Regions from separate parts of the Streptomyces sp. NPDC093018 genome, predicted to be linked through region 2. Evidence: riboswitches for the same ligand, from Rfam matches in the RefSeq annotation. Region 2 holds a riboswitch; the other holds the start of a gene.
The links. Region 2 has a riboswitch for ZMP and ZTP ahead of AB0N90_RS19940 (glycine hydroxymethyltransferase). Riboswitches for the same ligand answer to the same signal wherever they lie in the genome.

Region 1 (5,815 bases), on a different contig from region 2:
CGCTCGCCGCGAGCGACGCGGGACCGCTGGCCTGCGCGGGCGTGACCACGTTCAACGGGCTGCGGCGCAGCGCGGGACGCCCCGGCGACCTGGTCGCGGTGCTCGGCCTCGGCGGCCTCGGGCACCTCGGTGTGCAGTACGCGGTCGCGATGGGTTTCGAGACGGTCGCGATCGCCCGGGGCCCGCAGAAGGCGGAGTTCGCCGAGCAGCTCGGCGCCCACCACTACGTCGACAGCACCGCCGCCACCCCGGTCGCCGAGGCGCTGCGGTCCCTCGGCGGTGCCAAGGTCGTCCTCGGCACCGCCGGCAACTCCGAGGCCATCTCCGCGACCGTGGACGGCCTGACCCACCGCGGCGAACTGGTCGTCATCGGCGCGGACATCGCCCCCCTCGACATCAACCCCAACCAGCTCCTCATGGCCGCCCGCGTGGTCCGGGGCCACCCCTCGGGGACCTCGCAGGACGTCGAGGACACCATGGCGTTCAGCGTCCTGCACGGCATCCGCCCGATGACGGAGAAGGTTCCGCTCACGGAGGCGGACGCGGCGTACCGGAAGATGATGGCGGGCGGCGCGAGGTTCAGGATGGTGCTGACGGAGGGGTGATGCGGGGGAGCGGGAGAGCGGGGGTGTGAGTACGGCTCCGGGCGGCCGCGGCCAACTCACCTCGTGCGCGCCCGAGTTCGACCGGTACGGCCGTCCGCGCCCGCCGGTCCCGCCCCCTCTCTGTGGTCAGGCCGCCGCGAGCTTCCCCCGCGCCAGCCCCCGCTCCGCCGTCAGGCCGCCGCACGCCCCGCTGCGGCAGCCTCCGCCGCCGTCACCGTCTGCTCCAGCAGCGTGGCGATCGTCATCGGGCCGACGCCACCCGGGACCGGGGTGATCAGGGAGGCCCGCTCGACGGCCGAGTCGAAGTCGACGTCGCCCACGTTCCCGGCGTTGTAACCGGCGTCGATCACGACCGCGCCGGGCTTGATGTCCTGGCCCCGCAGCAGCCGCGGCCGGCCGACCGCGGCGACGACGATGTCCGCCTCGCGGACCGCCGCCGACAGATCCCGGGTGCGCGAGTGGCAGTACGTCACCGTCGCGTCCCTGGCCAGCAGCAGCATGCCCACCGGCTTGCCGAGGATCGCGCTGCGGCCCACCACCACGGCCCGCTTTCCGGCCGGCTCGACGCCGTACTCGTCCAGCAGCCGCAGGATGCCGCCCGGCGTGCAGGACACGAAGCCCGGCAGGCCGAAGCTCATCGTGGCGAAGGAGGCGAAGGTGACCCCGTCGACGTCCTTCTCGGGCGCGATCGCCTCGAACGCCGCCCGCTCGTCGACATGGTCGCCCACCGGGTGCTGGAGCAGGATCCCGTGCACCGTCGGATCGTCCGACAACTCGCGCAGCGTGCCCACCAGTTCGGCGGTGGACGTACTCGCGGGCAGGGCCACGTGCCGGGAGGTGATACCGGCCTTGCGGCAGCGGTTCTGCTTCATCCGGACGTACGTCACGGACGCCGGGTCCTCGCCGACCAGCACGGTCGCGAGACAGGGCACCACACCGGTACGCGCGGTGAGGCCGGCCGCCCTGCGCGCGGTGTCCTCGACGATGCGACGGGCGAGGGCGGTTCCGTCCATGAGACGGGCCTGGGTCATGCGGCACACTCCTGAGCTGGATCGATGTCTTACGCCCAGGCGCGCGGCAGCCATACGGACCGCTCCCCGGTGGTACTCCACCTCAGCGCCAGTCACGGCCCGCGCACAGCGTAACCGAGGCCCGCAGGGGGCCGGGGAGCGGGCGTGATCCAGCCCGTGCCGCAAGCGCACGGCCGGGAGACCTCATGGCCGCCCGCGAAAGCTCGCTGCCGGGAACGGGAACGCTCACCGCGTCCGTCCGCGCCGGACCCGCGGTACCACCCGCGGCACCCGTGGCAACCGCGACGCGCGCGGCACCGCCGCCGGGGGACGTCCACGCACCGCCCTCAGGACCGACCGCAGCACCGCGCCCGTCACCGGCACACCCGCCGCGGAGACCGCCCCGCGGCGCCGGGGCCGCGCCCGGCCCACCACCGCGCGGGCCGAGAAGGTCCAGGTCAGCCGGGAGCTGACCTGGATCCGCGCGAACCTCCTGCCTACTCGTCCCATGCCTGGATCAGAATCTGCTCGGCGACCTTCCCGTCCCGCAGGGTGATCATGGATTCGGCGAGGACGCGGGTGCCGTCCCCGTACTGGCAGGACTCGGTGAACGCGGCGTGGTCGCCCTGCACCACGCACCGGTCCAACTTGTGGATCATGTCGCGGCGGTAGACGTCGTCGAGCATCTCGGCGATCTCGCCGCGGCCGTGCAGGATCTTGGGGTGGCTGGGCTGGGTGTTGCGGTCGATGATGCGGATCTCCGCGTCGTCCGCGTACAGGGACAGCAGGGTGTTCCCGGTGTTCCCCTCGATGCCCCGGCGCAGTGTCTCGGTGTCGAAGGCGGAGCCTGTCGCGGTGCCCATGGTGACCTCCTTCAGGCGCTCGCGGTCCGGCGCGCGGCGGACCGTACGGGCCCCGTCTTCGAGCGTCCCCCGGCCCGGCGGCCTCGGCAAGCGCACGGGGCGGGCTCCGCCTCACGAGTGAGCGCGGGCCGCCGCCCGTGTCCGGCCGGGGGCCTTCGCCGTTGCTGAGGGCATGATCTCAACACGCCGTATCGTCGCCGTCCTCGGACTCGCCGCCGGGGTCACGGGCCTGGCCGCACCCCTCGCGAGCGCGGCCGACGCGAGCGCCTCGCACACCGGGCAGATCAACCCGATGACCGTGCTCGACTCGCTCACCGCCGGCGACATCCCCGCCGCGCAGCGGGCCCAGATGCCCACGGCCTCCCAGCAGCTCAAGGCCCTGAACCAGGTCAGCGAGCTGAACCGGCTCAGCGAACTCCACCAGGTCACCGACATCGTGGCGCCGGTGACGGGCCTGCTCCCGGCCGTGGGGGCCTGAGCCGACGCGTCACGCCGGGGCGCCGCGCAGCCGGGTGCCGCCGCCCGCGTCCAGCACCGCCCAGTCCCGGGCCACGGCGTACGCCGCGCCGGGGGCCGGGGCGGTGCCGGGCGGCAGGTCCTCGGCCAGTGCGCGGGTCAGGGTGTCCGCCGGGCCCAGCTCCAGCCAGGTCCGCACCCCGTCCCGGTGCAGCAGCGAGGCCACGTCCGCGAACCGCCGGGTCCCCGGGCCCGGCAGCCAGAACCCCGGCTCCGCGGTCTCGGCGCCGACCGGGCGTGCGGTGACGTCGGAGACGAGGGGGAGCCGCGGCGGGCAGGGGTGGAGCGTGGCGAGCGTACGGCCGTAGGCGGTGAGCAGCGCCTGCGGGGCCGTCTCGCCCAGGGCGCCGTCCAGAAGCCGGGCCAGGGTGCCGACCGCGTGGCAGCCGTCCGCGAGTGAGAAGACCCCGGCGGCGTACGCGGCGGCCATCCGCCCGGCCCCGTGCCCGAACAGCACATCAGGGCGGGCGCCCCAGCTCCGCAGCAGCCGGTACTGCGCCACCTGGAGCGCGAAGAGCGCCGGCCCGGCGTACGACGCCCGGCCCAGCAGCACCGCCGTCCGGGTGCCGGGCGCCGCGAACATCACGCTTTTCAACGGCAGTTCGAGATAGGGGTCCAGACGGGCGCACAGCTCGTCCAGCGTCTTCGCGAACAGCGGGAAAGCCGCCGCGAGTTCACGTTCCGTCCCAGGGCGCGGCGAGGCACCGGCCGAGAACAGGAATGCGGTACGTCCCTTACGGCCATCAGCGAGCATGCCTCCATGAAGGCACGGTCGGGTAAGCACCCGGACCGGTCGGGTTCCCGCACCTCGCAAAGGAATCGCCATCATCGAACGTCGTCATTCGATCCGATTCTTGTGCAATTCATAAGCGTTCCTCAGATCGGGTGTCCGCGGCTGCCCTCGGCTCCCCTCGGGTGCCCTCGGGGGAAAGATCCACGGCCACCGCCGTGGCCCGTCCCGCCGCCCATCGGACGCGCGTAGGGTCTGCACCGTAAGCACTCGATGGAAGGAACCAGAGCATGGCGCAGGAAGTACGCGGCGTGATCGCACCGGGCAAGAACGAGCCCGTACGAGTCGAGACGATCGTGGTGCCGGATCCCGGGCCGGGCGAGGCCGTCGTACGCGTCCAGGCCTGCGGCGTCTGCCACACCGATCTGCACTACAAGCAGGGCGGCATCTCCGACGACTTCCCCTTCCTCCTCGGCCATGAGGCCGCCGGCGTGGTGGAGTCGGTCGGCGACGGTGTCACCGAGGTGGCCCCCGGTGACTTCGTCGTCCTCAACTGGCGTGCCGTGTGCGGCAATTGCCGGGCCTGTCTGCGCGGCCGCCCCTGGTACTGCTTCAACACCCACAACGCGAAGCAGAAGATGACCCTCGCCGCCACCGGCCAGGAACTCTCCCCGGCCCTCGGCATCGGCGCGTTCGCCGAGAAGACCCTGGTCGCCGCCGGTCAGTGCACCAAGGTCGACCCGGCCGTCTCCCCGGCCGTCGCGGGCCTCCTCGGCTGCGGTGTGATGGCCGGCATCGGCGCCGCCATCAACACCGGCCAGGTCGGCCGGGGCGACTCGGTCGCCGTCATCGGCTGCGGCGGCGTCGGCGACGCCGCCGTCGCGGGGGCCGACCTGGCCGGCGCGGCGAAGATCATCGCCGTGGACATCGACGACCGCAAGCTGGAGAAGGCCCGCGCCCTCGGCGCCACCCACACCGTCAACTCCAAGCAGCACGACCCGGTCGAGGCCGTCCGCGAGCTGACCGGCGGCTTCGGCGCCGACGTCGTCATCGAGGCGGTCGGCCGCCCGGAGACGTACCGGCAGGCCTTCTACGCCCGCGACCTCGCCGGCACCGTCGTCCTCGTCGGCGTCCCCACCCCGGAGATGAAGCTCGAACTGCCCCTGCTGGACGTCTTCGGCCGCGGCGGCGCCCTCAAGTCCAGCTGGTACGGCGACTGCCTGCCCTCCCGTGACTTCCCGATGCTCATCGACCTGCATCTGCAAGGCAGGCTGCCGCTGGACGCGTTCGTCACCGAGACCGTCCAACTGGAAGAGGTGGAGAAGGCGTTCGAGCGGATGCACCAGGGCGACGTGCTGCGCTCGGTGGTGGTGCTCTGATGACCGCACGCATCGAACGGCTCGTCACCTCGGGGCAGTTCACCCTCGACGGCGGCACCTGGGACGTCGACAACAACGTCTGGATCGTCGGCGACGACCATGAGGCGATCGTCATCGACGCCGCCCATGACGCCGACGCCATCGCCCGCGCCGTCGGTGACCGCAGGCTCACCGCCATCGTGTGCACCCACGCCCACAACGACCACATCGACGCGGCGTCCGCGCTGGCCGACCGCACCGGCGCGGTCATCTGGCTGCATCCCGACGACCTGCCGCTGTGGCGGATGACCCACCCCGACCGCGACCCCGACCGGCTCCTCGTGGACGACCAGGTCATCGAGGCGGCTGGCGCCGACCTGACCGTGCTGCACACCCCCGGGCACGCGCCCGGCGCGGTCTGCCTCTACGACCCCGCACTGGGCGCCGTCTTCACCGGCGACACCCTCTTCCAGGGCGGCCCCGGCGCCACCGGCCGCTCCTTCTCGCACTTCCCGACGATCATCGACTCCATCCGCGACAAACTGCTCACCCTCCCGCCCGAGACCAAGGTCCTCACCGGCCACGGCGACTCCACCACCATCGGCGCCGAGGCCCCTCAGCTGGAGGAATGGATTAAACGCGGGCACTGAACCGCATCGTGCGCATAGGGTCGCGATCATGACCACGAACACACTCGTGACCCTGCACGACATCCGCGTCCTGCGCTGCGCCG
Region 2 (5,815 bases):
ACACGGGGGAGACACGAACATGGCCGAAACAAGGCGACGACTGCGCTCCGGCACGGTGGTCCTCGGCGGCGTCGGACTGCTGGCCGCCGCGCTCACCGCCTGCTCCTCCCAGCCCGACAAGCGCTGCGTGGACCAGAGCAGCTACACCTACGCCAAGGGCTACAAGGTCGTCTCCGACAAGAACTGCAAGACGGTCAAGTCGGCGGTCAACGGCTCCTGGTACTACGGCGGCAAGAAGAAGGGCTCCTGGGTGAGCGGCGGTTCCTTCACCAAGCCCCGCACCGGCTCCGGGCACTCCACGAGCCACTCCACGAACCACTCCTCGACGCACTACGGCTCCGGCTCCGGCGGGGTGCACCGCGGCGGCTTCGGCGGCGGTTCGCACAGCTCCGGCGGCTGACCGGGATCGCCGTATGGAACGCCGTACCCTCACCCCCCGCCCCGACTGGCAGCGCACCGTCGAGGACCAGGGCCTGATCTACCCGCTCACCCGCCACCCCGACGGGAGCCTGCGCCCCTACTGGGACGAGAGCGCGTACTACGTCTTCTCGCTGCCCGAGGTCGAGGCGCTGGAGGAGACGGTCGCCGAACTGCACGCCATGTGCCTGGCGGCGGCCGGCCACATAGTGGATCAGGGCCGCCTCGCCGACCTCGGCATCACCGACCCCGCCGTCGCCGCCGCGGTCACCGAGTCCTGGCGGCGCCGGGCCGAACTCCCCTCCTTCTACGGCCGGTTCGACCTGCGCTACGACGGCACGGGCCCCGCCAAGCTGCTGGAGTACAACGCCGACACCCCCACCTCCCTGGTGGAGGCCGCCTCCCCGCAGTGGTTCTGGATGGAGGACCGCTTCCCCGGCGCCGACCAGTGGAACTCGCTGCACGAACGCCTGGTGGAGTCCTGGCGCAGACAGTCCGCGCTGCTCCCGCCCGGGAGCCTGCTGCACTTCGCGCACTCCGCCGCCGACGAGCTGGGCGAGGACCTGATGACGGTCGCCTATCTGAAGGAGACCGCGGAGCAGGCGGGCCTTGCGACCGACTGGCTCGCCATGGAGGAGATCGGCTGGGACACCCTCTCCGGCCGGTTCGTGGACAACCGGCTCCGGTTCATCCGCGCCCTCTTCAAGCTCTACCCCTGGGAATGGCTCACCACCGACGCCTTCGGCGGCCATGTCCTGGACACCCTGGACAACGGCGGCGGCACCGGCAGCACCCTGTGGATCGAGCCGGCCTGGAAGATGCTCCTGAGCAACAAGGCCCTGCTGGCCGTCCTGTGGGAGCTGTACCCCGGCCACCCCAACCTCCTGCCCTCCTATCTCGACGGCCCCCGCGAGCTCGCCGCCACCACCGGCTACGCCGCCAAGCCCCTCCTGGGCCGCGAGGGCGAGGGCATCACCCTGCACCCGCCGGGCCACCCGCCCGCCGTCCACCCCGAGCCCTGCTGCTACCAGCAGCTCGCGCCCCTGCCCGCCTTCGACGGCAACCACGTCGTCCTCGGCACCTGGGTCATCGACGGCGAGCCCGCGGGCCTCGGCATCCGCGAGTCGGCGGGCCCCGTCACCGACGGATACGCGCGCTTCCTGCCGCACGTCATCCTCTGAGCCGGGCGGTCCGTGTTCTCGCCCGCATGGTGGACGCCCGATCTCCGCCCTCCGGCCCGGCCGGTACGCTGAGCCACGGGCCGTGACTGGCGCGCTGGGATGGGACGGACCATCGGGGAGCGGCCTTGCTGGAAACAGTGCCGTGCGCCTGGGCCGAACGTGAACGCCGAAACGCACCCCGTCCGGAGGTCCCCATGCCAGAGCAGCACCTGTCCACCGAGTCCACCGCCTTCCGCGCCGCCCTCGACGTGATCCGCGCCGTGGAGCCGCGGGTCGCCGACGCCATCGGCCAGGAGGTCACCGACCAGCGCGCGATGCTCAAGCTGATCGCCTCCGAGAACTACGCCTCCCCGGCGACCCTCCTCGCGATGGGCAACTGGTTCAGCGACAAGTACGCCGAGGGCACCGTCGGCCGCCGCTTCTACGCGGGCTGCCGCAATGTCGACACCGTGGAGTCCCTGGCCGCCGAGCACGCCCGCGAACTCTTCGGCGCCCGGCACGCCTACGTCCAGCCGCACTCCGGCATCGACGCCAACCTCGTCGCCTTCTGGGCCGTACTCGCCGACCGCGTCGAGGTCCCCTTCCTGGAGAAGACCGGCGCCCGCCAGGTCAACGACCTCTCCGAGGCGGACTGGGCCGAGCTGCGCCAGGCCTTCGGCAACCAGCGGATGCTCGGCATGTCCCTGGACGCGGGCGGCCACCTCACCCACGGCTTCCGCCCGAACATCTCCGGCAAGATGTTCGACCAGCGCTCCTACGGCACCGACCCCGCGACCGGCCTGATCGACTACGACGCGCTGCGCGCCCAGGCCCGCGAGTTCAAGCCGCTGATCATCGTGGCGGGCTACTCGGCGTACCCCCGTCTGGTGAACTTCCGGATCATGCGCGAGATCGCGGACGAGGTCGGCGCGACCCTCATGGTCGACATGGCCCACTTCGCCGGTCTCGTCGCGGGCAAGGTCCTCACCGGCGACTTCGACCCGGTGCCGCACGCCCAGATCGTCACCACCACCACCCACAAGTCGCTGCGCGGCCCGCGCGGCGGCATGGTGCTGTGCGACGACTCCCTCAAGGACCAGGTGGACCGGGGCTGCCCGATGGTCCTGGGCGGTCCGCTGCCGCACGTCATGGCCGCCAAGGCGGTCGCCCTGGCCGAGGCCCGGCAGCCCGCGTTCCAGGACTACGCGCAGCGCATCGTGGACAACTCCCGGGCGCTGGCCGAGGGCCTGATGCGCCGGGGCGCGACCCTCGTCACCGGCGGCACCGACAACCACCTCAACCTGATCGACGTCGCCGGCTCCTACGGCCTCACCGGCCGCCAGGCCGAGGCCGCCCTGCTCGACTCCGGCATCGTCACCAACCGCAACGCCATCCCGGCCGACCCCAACGGCGCCTGGTACACCTCCGGCATCCGCATCGGCACCCCCGCCCTGACCACCCGGGGCCTCGGTACGGCGGAGATGGACGAGGTGGCGGGCCTGATCGACCGCGTCCTGACCGCCACCGAACCGGGCACCACCAAGTCCGGCGCCCCCAGCAAGGCCTCCCACGTCCTGGACGAGAAGGTCTCCGAGGAGATCGCCAAGCGCGCCACCGACCTGGTGGCGGGCTTCCCGCTCTACCCGGAAGTCGACCTGGGCTGATCAACGCCGTCAGGGGCGATGCCCCAGGGGCGCGGGGCCGCGTCCGGTACGCGGCTCCGCACCACCCCCGCCTCCCGGGCCGATCCCACCCCCGGCCGATGAGAGAATGGGCGACATGGCCCCCGCTGAAAAGCCCCGCGTGCTCTCCGGTATCCAGCCCACCGCCGGCTCGTTCCACCTCGGCAACTACCTCGGCGCCGTACGCCAGTGGGTGTCCCTCCAGGAGACCCACGACGCCTTCTACATGGTCGTCGACCTGCACGCGATCACCGTGCCCCAGGACCCCAAGGACCTGCGGGCCAACACCCGCCTCGCCGCCGCCCAGCTCCTCGCCGCCGGCCTGGACCCCGAGCGCTGCACCCTGTTCGTGCAGAGCCATGTGCCCGAGCACGCCGAGCTGGCCTGGGTGATGAACTGCCTCACCGGCTTCGGCGAGGCCAGCCGGATGACCCAGTTCAAGGACAAGTCCGCCAAGCAGGGCGCCGAGCGTGCCTCGGTCGGCCTGTTCACGTACCCGATCCTCCAGGTCGCGGACATCCTGCTGTACCAGGCCAACCAGGTACCGGTCGGCGAGGACCAGCGCCAGCACATCGAGCTGACCCGGGACCTGGCCGAGCGCTTCAACGGCCGCTTCGGGCAGACGTTCACGATCCCGGCGCCGTACATCCTCAAGGAGACGGCCAAGATCTACGACCTCCAGGACCCGTCGATCAAGATGAGCAAGTCGGCGTCCACGCCGAAGGGCCTGATCAACCTCCTGGACGACCCGAAGACCACCGCCAAGAAGGTCAAGAGCGCGGTCACCGACACCGACACCGTCATCCGCTACGACGCGGAGGCCAAGCCGGGCGTCTCCAACCTGCTCACCATCTACTCCGTCCTCACCGGCACGTCGATCGCCCAGCTGGAGCAGGAGTACGAGGGCAAGATGTACGGCGCGCTCAAGACCGACCTCGCCGAGGTCATGGTCGAGTTCGTGACGCCGTTCCGGGAACGCACCCAGCAGTACCTGGACGACGCCGAGACCCTCGACTCGATCCTCGCCAAGGGCGCCGAGAAGGCCCGCGCCGTCGCCGCCGAGACCCTCGCGCAGGCGTACGACCGCGTCGGCTTCCTGCCGGCGAAGCACTGACCCAAGCACTGATCCCGGCACTGGCCGAAGCACCGGCCGGTCCACTGACCGGAGCACCGGACGGCACGGCCCGCGCCGGGAGGCACGGAACCGGCGCGAAGGCGCACGACCGTTCGCACGTCCCTGTGGGCAGAGCGCTGCACATCACTTCCGTTGCGCCTGCCCCCAGGACACCCATGGCCGTACAGTCGAAGCCGAAGGCCCGTACGAGTCGGCCCAGTAGACGACGGACGCGACGACAGGAGACGACGTGGGGACCGTAACGATCGGCGTGTCGATCGCGGTTCCGGAGCCTCACGGCAGCCTGCTCCAGGAGCGGCGTGCGGGCTTCGGCGACGCCGCGGCCTACGGCATCCCCACCCATGTCACGCTGCTGCCGCCGACCGAGGTGGACCGCGCCGCGCTGCCCGCCGTACAGGCCCATCTGGTGAAGGTGGCTGCCACCGGCCGCCCCTTCCCGATGCGGCTGCACGGCACCGGCACCTTCCGGCCCGTCTCCCCGGTGGTCTACGTCCGGGTGGTGCGCGGCGCCGAGGAATGCGGCCGGCTCCAGCAGCGGGTCCGGGAGAGCGCCGGGCCCTGCACGCGCGAGCTCCAGTTCCCGTACCACCCGCATGTCACCGTGGCGCACGGCATCGAGGACGCGGCGATGGACCGCGCCTTCGCCGAGCTGGCCGACTTCGAGGCCGAGTGGCCGTGCAACGGGTTCGCGCTGTACGAACAGGGCGCGGACGGGGTGTGGCGCAAGCTGCGCGAGTACACCTTCGGCGGCTCCGTCGTACCGCCCCAGGCGAGCCCCGCCGACATCGGCCACGGGACCATCGCCAGCCGTTAGGCGCGCCCTGGAACGCGCTCACGACGCGCCCGGAACGCCTAGAGCGGCAGTCTGCGGAACAGCGCCCGCGGCGCGTGCCGCAGCGCGGCCGTCACCAGCCGCAGCACCCCCGGCACCCACACCGTCTCCGCGCCCCGGCGCAGGCCCAGTTCGATCGCGGTGGCGACCGCCGCCGGGGTGGTGGCGAACGGCTCGCGGGGCCGGTCCGCCGTCGCCCGCGTCCGCACGAACCCGGGGCGTACGACCATCACCCGCACCCCCGTGCCGTACAGCGCGTCGCCGAGGCCCTGGGCGAAGGTGTCCAGGCCCGCCTTGCTGGAGCCGTAGATGAAGTCGACCCGGCGGGCGCGTTCGGCGGCGGTGGCGGACAGCACGACCAACGCGCCGTGGCCCTGGGCCTGGAGGGCGCTCGCGGCGACAAGACCGGCGGAGACCGCCCCGGTGTAGTTGGTCTGGGCGACGTGCACGGCGCGCAGCGGCGCCCGCTCGTCATGGGCCTGGTCGCCGAGGACGCCGAAGGCGAGCAGCACCAGGTCGACGGCGTCCTCGGCGAAGACCTTGCCGAGCGCGCTCTCGTGGGAGGCGGGGTCCAGGGCGTCGAAGTCGA

Region 1: linked by a shared signal. The riboswitch ahead of AB0N90_RS17645 (bifunctional 5,10-methylenetetrahydrofolate dehydrogenase/5,10-methenyltetrahydrofolate cyclohydrolase) and the one ahead of AB0N90_RS19940 (glycine hydroxymethyltransferase) in region 2 are both predicted to bind ZMP and ZTP.

Annotation. Positions count from the first base shown of each region.
Region 1 is NZ_JBFBFF010000007.1:17,629-23,443, forward strand. It holds gene AB0N90_RS17640 (alcohol dehydrogenase catalytic domain-containing protein) at 1-605, shown strand, start outside; gene AB0N90_RS17645 (bifunctional 5,10-methylenetetrahydrofolate dehydrogenase/5,10-methenyltetrahydrofolate cyclohydrolase) at 776-1,636, opposite strand; ZMP/ZTP riboswitch at 1,663-1,742, opposite strand; gene AB0N90_RS17650 (nuclear transport factor 2 family protein) at 2,113-2,478, opposite strand; gene AB0N90_RS17655 (hypothetical protein) at 2,651-2,956, shown strand; gene AB0N90_RS17660 (acyltransferase domain-containing protein) at 2,966-3,748, opposite strand; gene AB0N90_RS17665 (S-(hydroxymethyl)mycothiol dehydrogenase) at 4,015-5,103, shown strand; gene AB0N90_RS17670 (MBL fold metallo-hydrolase) at 5,103-5,732, shown strand; gene AB0N90_RS17675 (DUF4180 domain-containing protein) at 5,761-5,815, shown strand, end outside.
Region 2 is NZ_JBFBFF010000008.1:143,246-149,060, reverse strand. It holds gene AB0N90_RS19950 (hypothetical protein) at 20-400, shown strand; gene AB0N90_RS19945 (glutathionylspermidine synthase family protein) at 414-1,598, shown strand; ZMP/ZTP riboswitch at 1,671-1,759, shown strand; gene AB0N90_RS19940 (glycine hydroxymethyltransferase) at 1,793-3,241, shown strand; gene trpS (tryptophan--tRNA ligase) at 3,348-4,373, shown strand; gene AB0N90_RS19930 (2'-5' RNA ligase family protein) at 4,624-5,208, shown strand; gene AB0N90_RS19925 (decaprenylphospho-beta-D-erythro-pentofuranosid-2-ulose 2-reductase) at 5,247-5,815, opposite strand, start outside.